One region of the Bacillus sp. EB106-04-04-XG123 genome, then DNA from elsewhere that is predicted to be linked to it. Evidence: riboswitches for the same ligand, from Rfam matches in the RefSeq annotation. Region 1 holds a riboswitch; each other region holds the start of a gene.
What was found. A riboswitch is a leader RNA that binds a small molecule or an ion and turns the genes downstream of it on or off. The one in region 1 is predicted to bind S-adenosylmethionine.
Positions count from the first base shown of each region.

Region 2: another riboswitch for S-adenosylmethionine. It lies ahead of mtnK (S-methyl-5-thioribose kinase); the one in region 1 lies ahead of AC3WTB_RS04300 (bifunctional homocysteine S-methyltransferase/methylenetetrahydrofolate reductase).
Region 3: another riboswitch for S-adenosylmethionine. It lies ahead of AC3WTB_RS06370 (methionine ABC transporter ATP-binding protein); the one in region 1 lies ahead of AC3WTB_RS04300 (bifunctional homocysteine S-methyltransferase/methylenetetrahydrofolate reductase).

Region 1 is NZ_JBYTDZ010000001.1:808,764-811,971, forward strand. Features, by position in the region: gene AC3WTB_RS04290 (CvfB family protein) at 1-670, opposite strand, end outside; gene AC3WTB_RS04295 (YajQ family cyclic di-GMP-binding protein) at 908-1,399, shown strand; SAM riboswitch class I at 1,481-1,599, shown strand; gene AC3WTB_RS04300 (bifunctional homocysteine S-methyltransferase/methylenetetrahydrofolate reductase) at 1,678-3,208, shown strand, end outside.
Region 2 is NZ_JBYTDZ010000001.1:568,971-572,178, reverse strand. Features, by position in the region: gene mtnA (S-methyl-5-thioribose-1-phosphate isomerase) at 1-371, opposite strand, end outside; gene mtnK (S-methyl-5-thioribose kinase) at 378-1,571, opposite strand; SAM riboswitch class I at 1,652-1,809, opposite strand; gene AC3WTB_RS02895 (pyridoxal phosphate-dependent aminotransferase) at 1,974-3,164, shown strand.
Region 3 is NZ_JBYTDZ010000002.1:179,682-182,889, reverse strand. Features, by position in the region: gene AC3WTB_RS06390 (YusG family protein) at 1-147, shown strand, start outside; gene AC3WTB_RS06385 (ribonuclease M5) at 279-623, shown strand; gene AC3WTB_RS06380 (thioredoxin family protein) at 636-938, shown strand; gene AC3WTB_RS06375 (SCP2 sterol-binding domain-containing protein) at 1,059-1,400, shown strand; SAM riboswitch class I at 1,503-1,611, shown strand; gene AC3WTB_RS06370 (methionine ABC transporter ATP-binding protein) at 1,766-2,791, shown strand; gene AC3WTB_RS06365 (methionine ABC transporter permease) at 2,784-3,208, shown strand, end outside.

The DNA of each region.
Region 1 (3,208 bases):
CTTCTGCATCGACAGATAATGCATCCTGTTTTCTAGGAAGCAGAGAAACGTTCACGGTTCCATCCTCTTTCACTGCAATAACTCGTCCCGTAACGGTCGATCCTAGTCTTGGCTCTTCTTTTCGTTCCGTGCGGTGAATAAACCCTCGCACGCCTGTATCTGTCAGCATAAAAGAACCTGTCGCAATTAAACGATAGATTGTTCCAGTAATTTCTTTGTTCATTAAGGTTTCTGGTGCCTCAGTAAACAATTCACTGATCACGTCTTCTGTGGCTGGTTTTGCGAACATTCTGCCGTAACTTGTGACTTTCAGCATACAGTAGAGTTTGTCTCCTTTTTTCGGCCATGCTTCCTCAAATGGCGGGAGGTGTTCTGTTGCTACAAGTGCATCCTTTGACAGTCCAACATCGACAAATGCGCCCATGTCTTCTACCACGTCTACAACTTCTACCCAGCCGTATGTATGTGCGTTAATTGTAGGGATTTTCATTGTGGCAGCTAGTCTTTCTTCATGATCTACATATAAATAGACCTCTACTTCATCTCGGTCATCAAGATCCTCTGTCATTTCACTGCGGTGCAGGAGGACCGAATCTTCACCATCTGTCAAAAAGTAGCCGTATTCCATTTCGTTCTCTATTTGCAAGGTCAGTTGCTCACCTGGTCTCATGTTCTCTTCCTTCCTATCTGCCCATAAAAGAGCGTTCGTTCATCTTTTGATTCACTTTATTCTACTATACTTCTCCCCGCATGAACATCTCTAGTTCTGTTAGCTAAAGTGGACAAACTGAACACGATTTATACCGCAGCCGGCTGAACTCTTTGCCTCATCTCTTCGATAAAGTTTCTTCTTCGCCTATTGGCATGATAAAATAGACGCAATATCAATACTTGGAGGTCATGTGTGATGGCAAAAGAAAGCTCATTTGACATTGTATCGAAAGTCGAACTGCCTGAGGTGCAAAACGCTGTTCAAGCAGCGCTGAAAGAAATTAAAAACCGTTATGATTTTAAAGGAAGTAAAAGTGACATTTCTCTCGAAAAAGAAGAACTTGTTCTCATTTCTGATGATGACTTCAAGCTTGAGCAGCTAAAAGATGTACTTGTGACAAAGCTTATCAAACGAAATGTACCAACTAAAAATATCGATTACGGAAAAACCGAGCATGCTCTTGGCGGTACAGTACGCCAGCGTGCGAAGCTGATCAGCGGGATTGATCAAGACAACGCTAAAAAGATCAACGCACTCATCAAGCAGTCTGGCATCAAAGTGAAATCACAATTTCAGGATGACCAAGTGCGTGTGACAGGGAAAAATAAAGATGATTTACAAGAGGTGATTTCTCTTATGCGTAAGGCTGATTTGCCGATCGATGTCCAATTTATAAATTTTCGATAAATTTCAAATTTTCCATTGATTATTTTTGCATTTTTCGTTACAGTTGATGGAAGTTCAATTCATTGACATGTTCATATTGCTTTCTTATCAAGAGAGGCAGAGGGACTGGCCCTGTGAAGCCTCAGCAACCGGTGTAGTAGAAATATATTTTCTATGACCAAGGTGCTAAATCCAGCAAGCAACTGCTTGGAAGATAAGGAGAAGAATTACGATACAGCCAAAAAGTCTTCTTCTTATCAGAAGGCTTTTTTTGTTACATAGAAATAAGGAGGAATACAATGGGCCTATTACAAGACTTACAAAATCGCGTACTGATAGCTGATGGAGCGATGGGAACACTTTTATACTCTTACGGCATTGACCGCTGTTTTGAAGAATTAAATTTATCGAAAGAGGATGAAGTGAAACGCGTACACGAAGCATATGTGCAGGCAGGCGCTGACATCATCCAAACGAACACATACGGTGCGAATTATATTAAACTATCCCGCTACGGCTTAGAGGAAGAAACGAAACGCATCAATACAAAAGCGGTACAAATTGCAAAAGCAGCCGCTGGCTCTGCCTATGTTCTCGGAACAATTGGCGGCATTCGAACGTTTAACAAAAATGCCTACTCTATAGAAGAAATCAAACGAAGCTTTAGAGAGCAGCTGTACATCCTATTAAATGAAGAGCCTGACGGATTATTGCTTGAAACGTATTATGACATAGAAGAAGCGAAGGCTGTTCTCCAAATTGCTCGCAAAGAAACGACTCTCCCGATTGTCATGAATGTCTCTATGCATGAACAAGGCGTTTTGCAGGATGGTACCCCGCTGAAGGATGGTTTATCTGAGTTATCATCTCTTGGTGCAGATGTCGTCGGCATCAACTGCAGGCTGGGCCCTTATCACATGATTCAGGCACTCGAAGGTGTTCCACTTTTAGAAAATTCGCATTTATCAGTCTATCCTAACAGCAGTCTCCCCTCTCTTGAAGAAGGCAGACTCGTCTATGATACAGATAACGATTATTTCCGAAAAAGTGCACTTGAATTTAGAAATCAGGGTGCACGCATTATCGGCGGCTGCTGTGGAACAACACCTCAGCATATTAGCGCAATGGCTGAAGCGGTCAAAGGTTTAGCACCGATCACTGAAAAAGAAGTGAAAGTGTTAAAAGAAGAAATCATTTCCATCCAAGATCAGCGCACTGAACCAGGTCTTGATGAGCTGGCTGTGAAAAAACGATCGATTATCGTAGAGCTCGATCCACCGAAGAAGCTGAACTTCGAAAGATTTCTCGTCGCTGCAAATGAATTAAAGAATGCTGGCATTGATGCGTTAACGTTAGCCGATAATTCTCTTGCAACTCCGCGCATTAGCAATGTCGCTTGCGGCGCATTATTAAAGCAGCAGCTTGATATGCGTTCTCTTGTTCATATCACATGCCGCGACCGTAATTTGATTGGGCTACAATCCCATTTAATGGGGCTCGACACTCTTGGATTAACCGATATTTTAGCGATCACAGGCGATCCATCTAAAATTGGAGACTTCCCAGGTGCAACATCTGTGTATGATTTAACCTCCTTTGATTTGATTCGTCTCATCAAGCAATTTAATGAAGGCCTTTCTTTCTCAGGAAAGCCTCTTGGCAAAAAGACCAATTTTTCAGTGGCTGGCGCGTTTAACCCAAATGTGCGTCATATAGATAAAGCGGTCAAACGTCTTGAGAAAAAAATCGAATACGGCGCTGATTATTTTATTTCACAGCCTGTTTATTCTGAAGAACAGCTTGTGAAAATTCATGAGGAAAGCCGCCACT
Region 2 (3,208 bases), 240 kb from region 1:
AGATCAGTTTTAGCTGCATTCACTGATGCTGCACGCTGAATGCGCTGCAGCAGCCGGTCTAATGCCCAGGCGAGGTTCACAGCGGTTGGACGAGCACTGTTTAAATATTCTTTGATTCGAATCACTTCTTGTTTAAAAACATCGATTTCTTCTGTCTCAATGGCTTGCGCACTAAGTGCCAGTCCAAATGCTGCTGTAATGCCAATCGCAGGCGCTCCGCGTACTTTTAATGTCACAATTGCATCATACACATCTTCTTTCGTATATAAATGCTCAAAGACGGTTTCGGCCGGTAATTTTTGCTGATTTAAAATGTGAATACGGTTTTCTTCCCATTCGACAGAACGGGGGACTTCAAATTCTTTTGACAAAACCCGTCACTCCTTTACAGATGGCTGGAATAATGCGACGAGGTCAGACGCTGTTTCCACTGCATGATATTGTTTGATAAATGTTTTTCCAAGTGTCAGTGCTGCTTTTTTCTGCTGAATCCGTCTAGTTGGAGATGGAATCGCATCAAGATCAGCGGCATGAGCAAGACCAATTGTTCGGCGGACAAGCTCACAGCCGGCAAAGCCTGTCGCTTCTTTTAAAATCCGGTCAAACGTTGTTTCTAAAAAGCTGTCCGATACACTAAATGCTTCAATGCTGTCCTCTTTCCAAGCTTTTGTGAACACTTCTTTGAATGTTGACCATACATTGACGACATGGTCAAAAAGGTGCTGCTGCTCGTGTTCATTCTCGCGAGATAAAGCATTCAGGAACAGATTGGCGATAAAGTGGCCGATATCGAATCCAAAGGGACCGTAAAACGCGAATTCTGGATCAATGATTTTCGTTTCAGTCTCATTTGCAAAAATACTGCCTGTATGAAGATCTCCATGAACCAATGTTTCAGCTGATGTCAGGAAGATACGCTTCAATTCTGCTGCTTTGGCTTGCAGCTCAAGATCTGCCCAAAGCGCTTCTGCTGATTCTCTTAATTCTTCTTCGAAGTCATTTGTTTCACTATCAAAGAAAGGGTCTGTGAAGACGAGTTTTTCTGTGATATCACACAGGTCAGGGTTCGTAAATTGCTTCACAAATTGTTTTTTGATTTTAGGATTTGTCGCAAAGTCAGATGTGTAAAAAAGTGTTTTTCCTAAAAATTCTCCAACATGATCAGATAAATGCGGATATTGTTTTCCGGCAATTAGCCCTTTTCTGACGATTTCTAAGTGTGAGAGATCCTCCATGGCTGTCACTGCAAGAGCTGTATCCGAGTAATAGACCGCTGGTACGAGATGCGGCGCATATTCTGACTGTTTGATCAGGGCAGCACTTTCAATTCTTGCCCGGTCTAATGTAAGAGGCCAGCTCTCACCAACCACCTTTGCATAAGGCAGCGCCTGCTTGATGATCAATCCTTTTTCTTGTTTGTGATCATAAATATGAAAGACGTAATTTAAATTCCCGTCGCCGATTTCAGTACAAGTCAAATGACTGCTTTCTTGGATTAAGCCAAGTCTAATTGCGAGTGCAACTGCCGAGCTTTCTGTTAGTTCTTCATATGATGCCGTAAGTGTAACCAATTGCTTCCCCTCCAAATCATATAAAAAAGCCTCTTTCTCCTGAGAGAAAGAGGCTTGATGGTGTGTATGCTCAAAGCCTCTCTTATCTCTCAGCACATGCGTCTGATGGAATTAGCACCGTGCCCTATAAGACAATTGTCTTGGCGCGTTACTTGCTGCGCCCCACTTCACAGTGGTATTAACGGTCGGTTGCTGTTGGGGTCAAAAGGCCAAATCCCTCGCCCAACTCTCGATAAGAGAAATCAATATGTAATTGTTTCGTGTCTGTTTGCATTTCTTAATTCAAGATATTATCAGAGCTGCGCTTTACATGTCAATCTTTTTTCAAAATTGCTTTACAATTCATAAAACAATCCATTACAGTGATTGTATTGTTACGTAACTTGAATAGAAGGTGAAGAAATGGAATTCCAGCAATCAGATGTGTTGAAACAATTACCGAAACAATTTTTTGCGTCCCTTGTCCAAAAGGTGCAGAAAAAAGTGCAGGAAGGGGCAGATATCATTAATTTGGGGCAGGGAAATCCTGATCAGCCAACTCCTCCCCACATTGTAAAAGCCATGCAGGAAGCGGTAGCAAAACCTGAAAATCATCAATACTCCTCATTCCGTGGAACAGCGAAATTAAAAAAGGCCGCTGCCGCTTTTTATGAAAGAGAATATGGCGTTACGCTTGATCCAAAGACGGAAATTGCGATTTTATTTGGCGGGAAAGCAGGGCTTGTTGAGCTGCCTCAATGTCTGCTGAATCCGGGTGATACGCTTCTCGTCCCTGACCCAGGTTATCCTGATTATTGGTCAGGTGCTGTACTTGCTGGAGCTCATATGGTGACCATGCCACTTCTTGAAAAAAATGATTTTTTACCTGACTACGATTTGCTGCCTGAGGATGATAAGAAAAAGGCAAAATTAATGTATTTAAATTACCCCAACAATCCGACGGGGGCTACGGCAAGCCGTTCATTTTTTAAAGAAACCGTTACATTTGCGAAAGATCACAAGCTTTGTGTTGTCCATGATTTTGCATATGGCGGCATTGGATTTGATGGGGAAAAGCCGATCAGCTTTCTGCAAGTAGATGGAGCGAAAGAGACGGGAATAGAAATTTACACATTGTCTAAAACGTACAATATGGCAGGGTGGAGAGTAGGATTTGCAGCAGGGAATCCGTCTGTTATTGAAGCGATTGAGCTTTATCAGGATCATTTGTTTGTCTCGTTGTTTAAAGCCACGCAGGATGCAGCAGCGGAAGCCCTATTAAGCGATCAAACATGCGTACGGGTGCAAAATGACCGATATGAGAAAAGGCGGAATGTGTGGATAGCTGCCTGCAAAGAAATTGGCTGGGAAGTCAGTGCACCAAAGGGATCATTTTTTGCTTGGTTAAAGGTGCCAGAAGGATATACATCTGAAGCCTTTTCTGATTTATTATTAGAAAAAGCACATGTTGTTGTAGCGCCAGGTAACGGCTTTGGTGCTCACGGTGAAGGGTACGTGAGAGTAGGGCTTCTTACAAGCGAGGAGCGGTTACAAGAAGCTGCTCAGCGCATCGCTGCCTTGAAGCTGTTTGAAAAAAAGCCATTGACAACATAAAAAAATGGTGCGATAATTCAGGCAATATTTAAGAAAATTGAATA
Region 3 (3,208 bases), on a different contig from region 1:
GAGATTGGCACAATGATTAGTGAAAACCAATATGAGCTGAAATCGGGATATTCCTATGATCAAAATCGTTTTTATCGTCTAACGGATACATTGACCGATGGGACAGAAAAATATGTAGACTGTGACGATGAAAATGGGTGGTGCTAATCACAGAGGAGACTGCAGTGAACAAAAACTGCAGTCTTTTTGATGACGAGGCGCCCAATCTTTACAACCTGGATGAAAGATTGTAATCTAAGGAAGAAGTGAATCAACGTCAAAAGGGCCGGGTGATCGTGATGAATGTCGAGATAGAAAAGGTCATCATTGTAGAAGGTAAAACAGACAAACAAAAGCTGAAAGAAGTCATAAGTGAACCTGTTACCATCATTTGCACCAATGGCACGATCAGTACATCGAAGCTGGACCAGCTTGTGGACGATTTATTGGGGAAAGACGTTTACATATTAGCAGACAGTGACGATGCAGGCGACAAACTGCGGAAGCAATTTCGAAAAGAATTCCCTGAAGCACTTCATCTTTTTGTCGACAGAACGTACCGCGAAGTGGCCGCTTCACCGTCAGCCCACATTGCATCTATCCTATTAGCTGCAAACATTGATGTTCATTCGAAATATTTATGAGGGTGGACGTATATGAAAGAGATTGAAGAACACGAATTCAAAGAGATAGAGGACGATTTATTTCTTTTATACTTATATACACCGTTTTGTGGAACATGCCAGCTGGCAAAGAAAATGCTGGCAGTCGTAGACGCCATGCAGCCGGATGTGCCATTTTACGAAAACAATTTAAACTATTCACCAGGCTTTGCAAAAGCATTTGAGATCGAGAGTGTTCCTTGCTTTCTACTGTTTAAAAAAGGAGAATTGGTGCAAAAAGGCTATGCCTTTCACTCTGTTCCATATCTTCATGAAATGATTGAAACCGCTAAATAAAGCGGTTTTTTGTCATATTTCAAGAAATTCATTTGAAAATTTGTCGAGTTATTTATAAAGGACAAGAAGATGTTTGTAGAGAAATGTTATGTATAACCAAATGACAGGGAGGTTATACATGTGGAAAATGTGAAAGCCCATGGTAACACAGGGCAGCGTTTACTATTAAAACCGCTGCTCTCATCATCATCCTTGAAGATTACATTTGAGGCGGAAACTGACTCTTGTACATTGATTGTGGATGAACGTGGTGAAGTGAAGAAACTACCTGCAATTGAGTTATCGGATCTCATCTTTTATGGTGAGAGGAAAGAGATTCTACAATTATTAGATGGAGATATGTCCTTACAGCAGTTAATCAGCAGAGGACAAGTCAAAGTCAAAGGGTCATTCCGTGCGCTCCTTAGACTAGAGGCAGTGCTTTGGCTGACGAACGGTTTTTTTCGAAAAATGATAACGTAGTTGTTTACTTGGAAATTAGCGATTTACAGCGTTGACATATCTCAGATAGCATGATATTCTACGTTAGTAAAAACATGAACATCACATAAAACAACATATTTTCTCTTATTAAGAGAGGTGGAGGGACGTGCCCTATGAAACCCGGCAACCGTCAGCATAGCTGAAATTGGTGCCAATTCACTCAAAGCCGCAGCGCTTTGAAAGATGAGAGAAAGGCGTAATTGACATAAAAGGCCTTTCTGCTTGCGTTGCAGTTAGGTCTTTTTTACTGACCTGGCGTCAGGCTAGAGTCATGACAGAAAGAAGAATAAATAACGTATGTGATGGAAACCTATAGATTCAGCAAGAAAGCAGGTGATCAGACTGTGATTCATTTACAGAATGTATCAAAAACGTATCATTCAAAAAGCGGAAATGTTGATGCCGTAAAAGACGTCAACTTGAATATTGATAAAGGTGAAATATTCGGAATTATCGGGTATAGTGGTGCAGGAAAAAGCTCGCTTATTCGCCTATTAAACGGTCTGGAGCTGCCAACAGAAGGAATTGTTGAAGTGGCAGGCAACCGGATCAATGAAGTATCGAATGCGAAACTTCGGAAAGCAAGACAAGAAATCAGCATGATCTTCCAGCACTTTAACCTACTTTGGTCAAGAACGGTGAGACAAAATATTATGTTCCCGCTTGAGATCGCAGGGGTACCGACATCAAAACGGAGAGAACGTGCGAATGAACTGATTAAATTGGTCGGTTTAGAAGGAAAAGAAAATGCGTATCCGTCTCAGCTTAGCGGCGGGCAAAAACAGCGTGTCGGCATTGCGAGGGCATTAGCGAATGATCCAAAGGTTCTTCTATGTGACGAAGCGACATCTGCGCTAGATCCGCAAACGACCGATTCGATCCTTGAGCTTTTGGCGGATATCAATAAACGATTAGGGCTCACGATTGTGCTCATTACACATGAAATGCACGTCATTCGCAAAATTTGTCATCGCGTCGCAGTCATGGAAAATGGACGTATTGTCGAAGAAGGCGAAGTATTGCGCGTCTTCAGACAGCCGAAGGAAGAAATGACGAAGCGATTTGTGAAACAGCTTGCGGAACCAGAGGAAGCGAAAGAAACAATCGAGCACGTCCTAGAGCGAGTAAAAGAAGGTCAGGTCGTACGGTTGTCCTTTATCGGTGATTCTGCCGAGCAGCCACTGATCACAGAAATCATTCGATCGTTTCATGTCGATGTGAACATCCTTCAAGGGAAGATTTCTCAAACGCAGGAAGGCGCGTTTGGAACACTCTTTATCCACATTAATGGAGAAGAGACTGAGGTAGAAAAAGCCATCGCCTATATCCAAAGCAAACAGGTTGAAATCGAGGTGATGACACATGTTTGAGAAATGGTTTCCGAACGTTGATTTAGACGTCATCTGGAGTGCAACAGGTGAAACGGTGTATATGACACTGATTTCATTGGCATTTGCCTTTGCCATTGGTATTATCCTTGGACTATTACTCTTTCTAACGAGTAAAGGCGGTCTTTGGGAAAATAAACCGATTAACACCGTCATTGGGGCAGTCGTCAATATTTTCAGATCGATTCCTTTTATCATTCTAATCATTCTATTATTAGGATTTACAAAACTCATTATGGGCACGATTCTTGGCCCAAATGCAGCACTCCCTGCCCTTGTCATAGGGTCAGCTCCATTCTATGCACGTCTTGTCGAAATTGCACTGCGTGAGGTAGACAAAGGAGTCATTGAAGCAGCACGATCAATGGGAGCGAAAACGTCGACAATCATTTTCAAAGT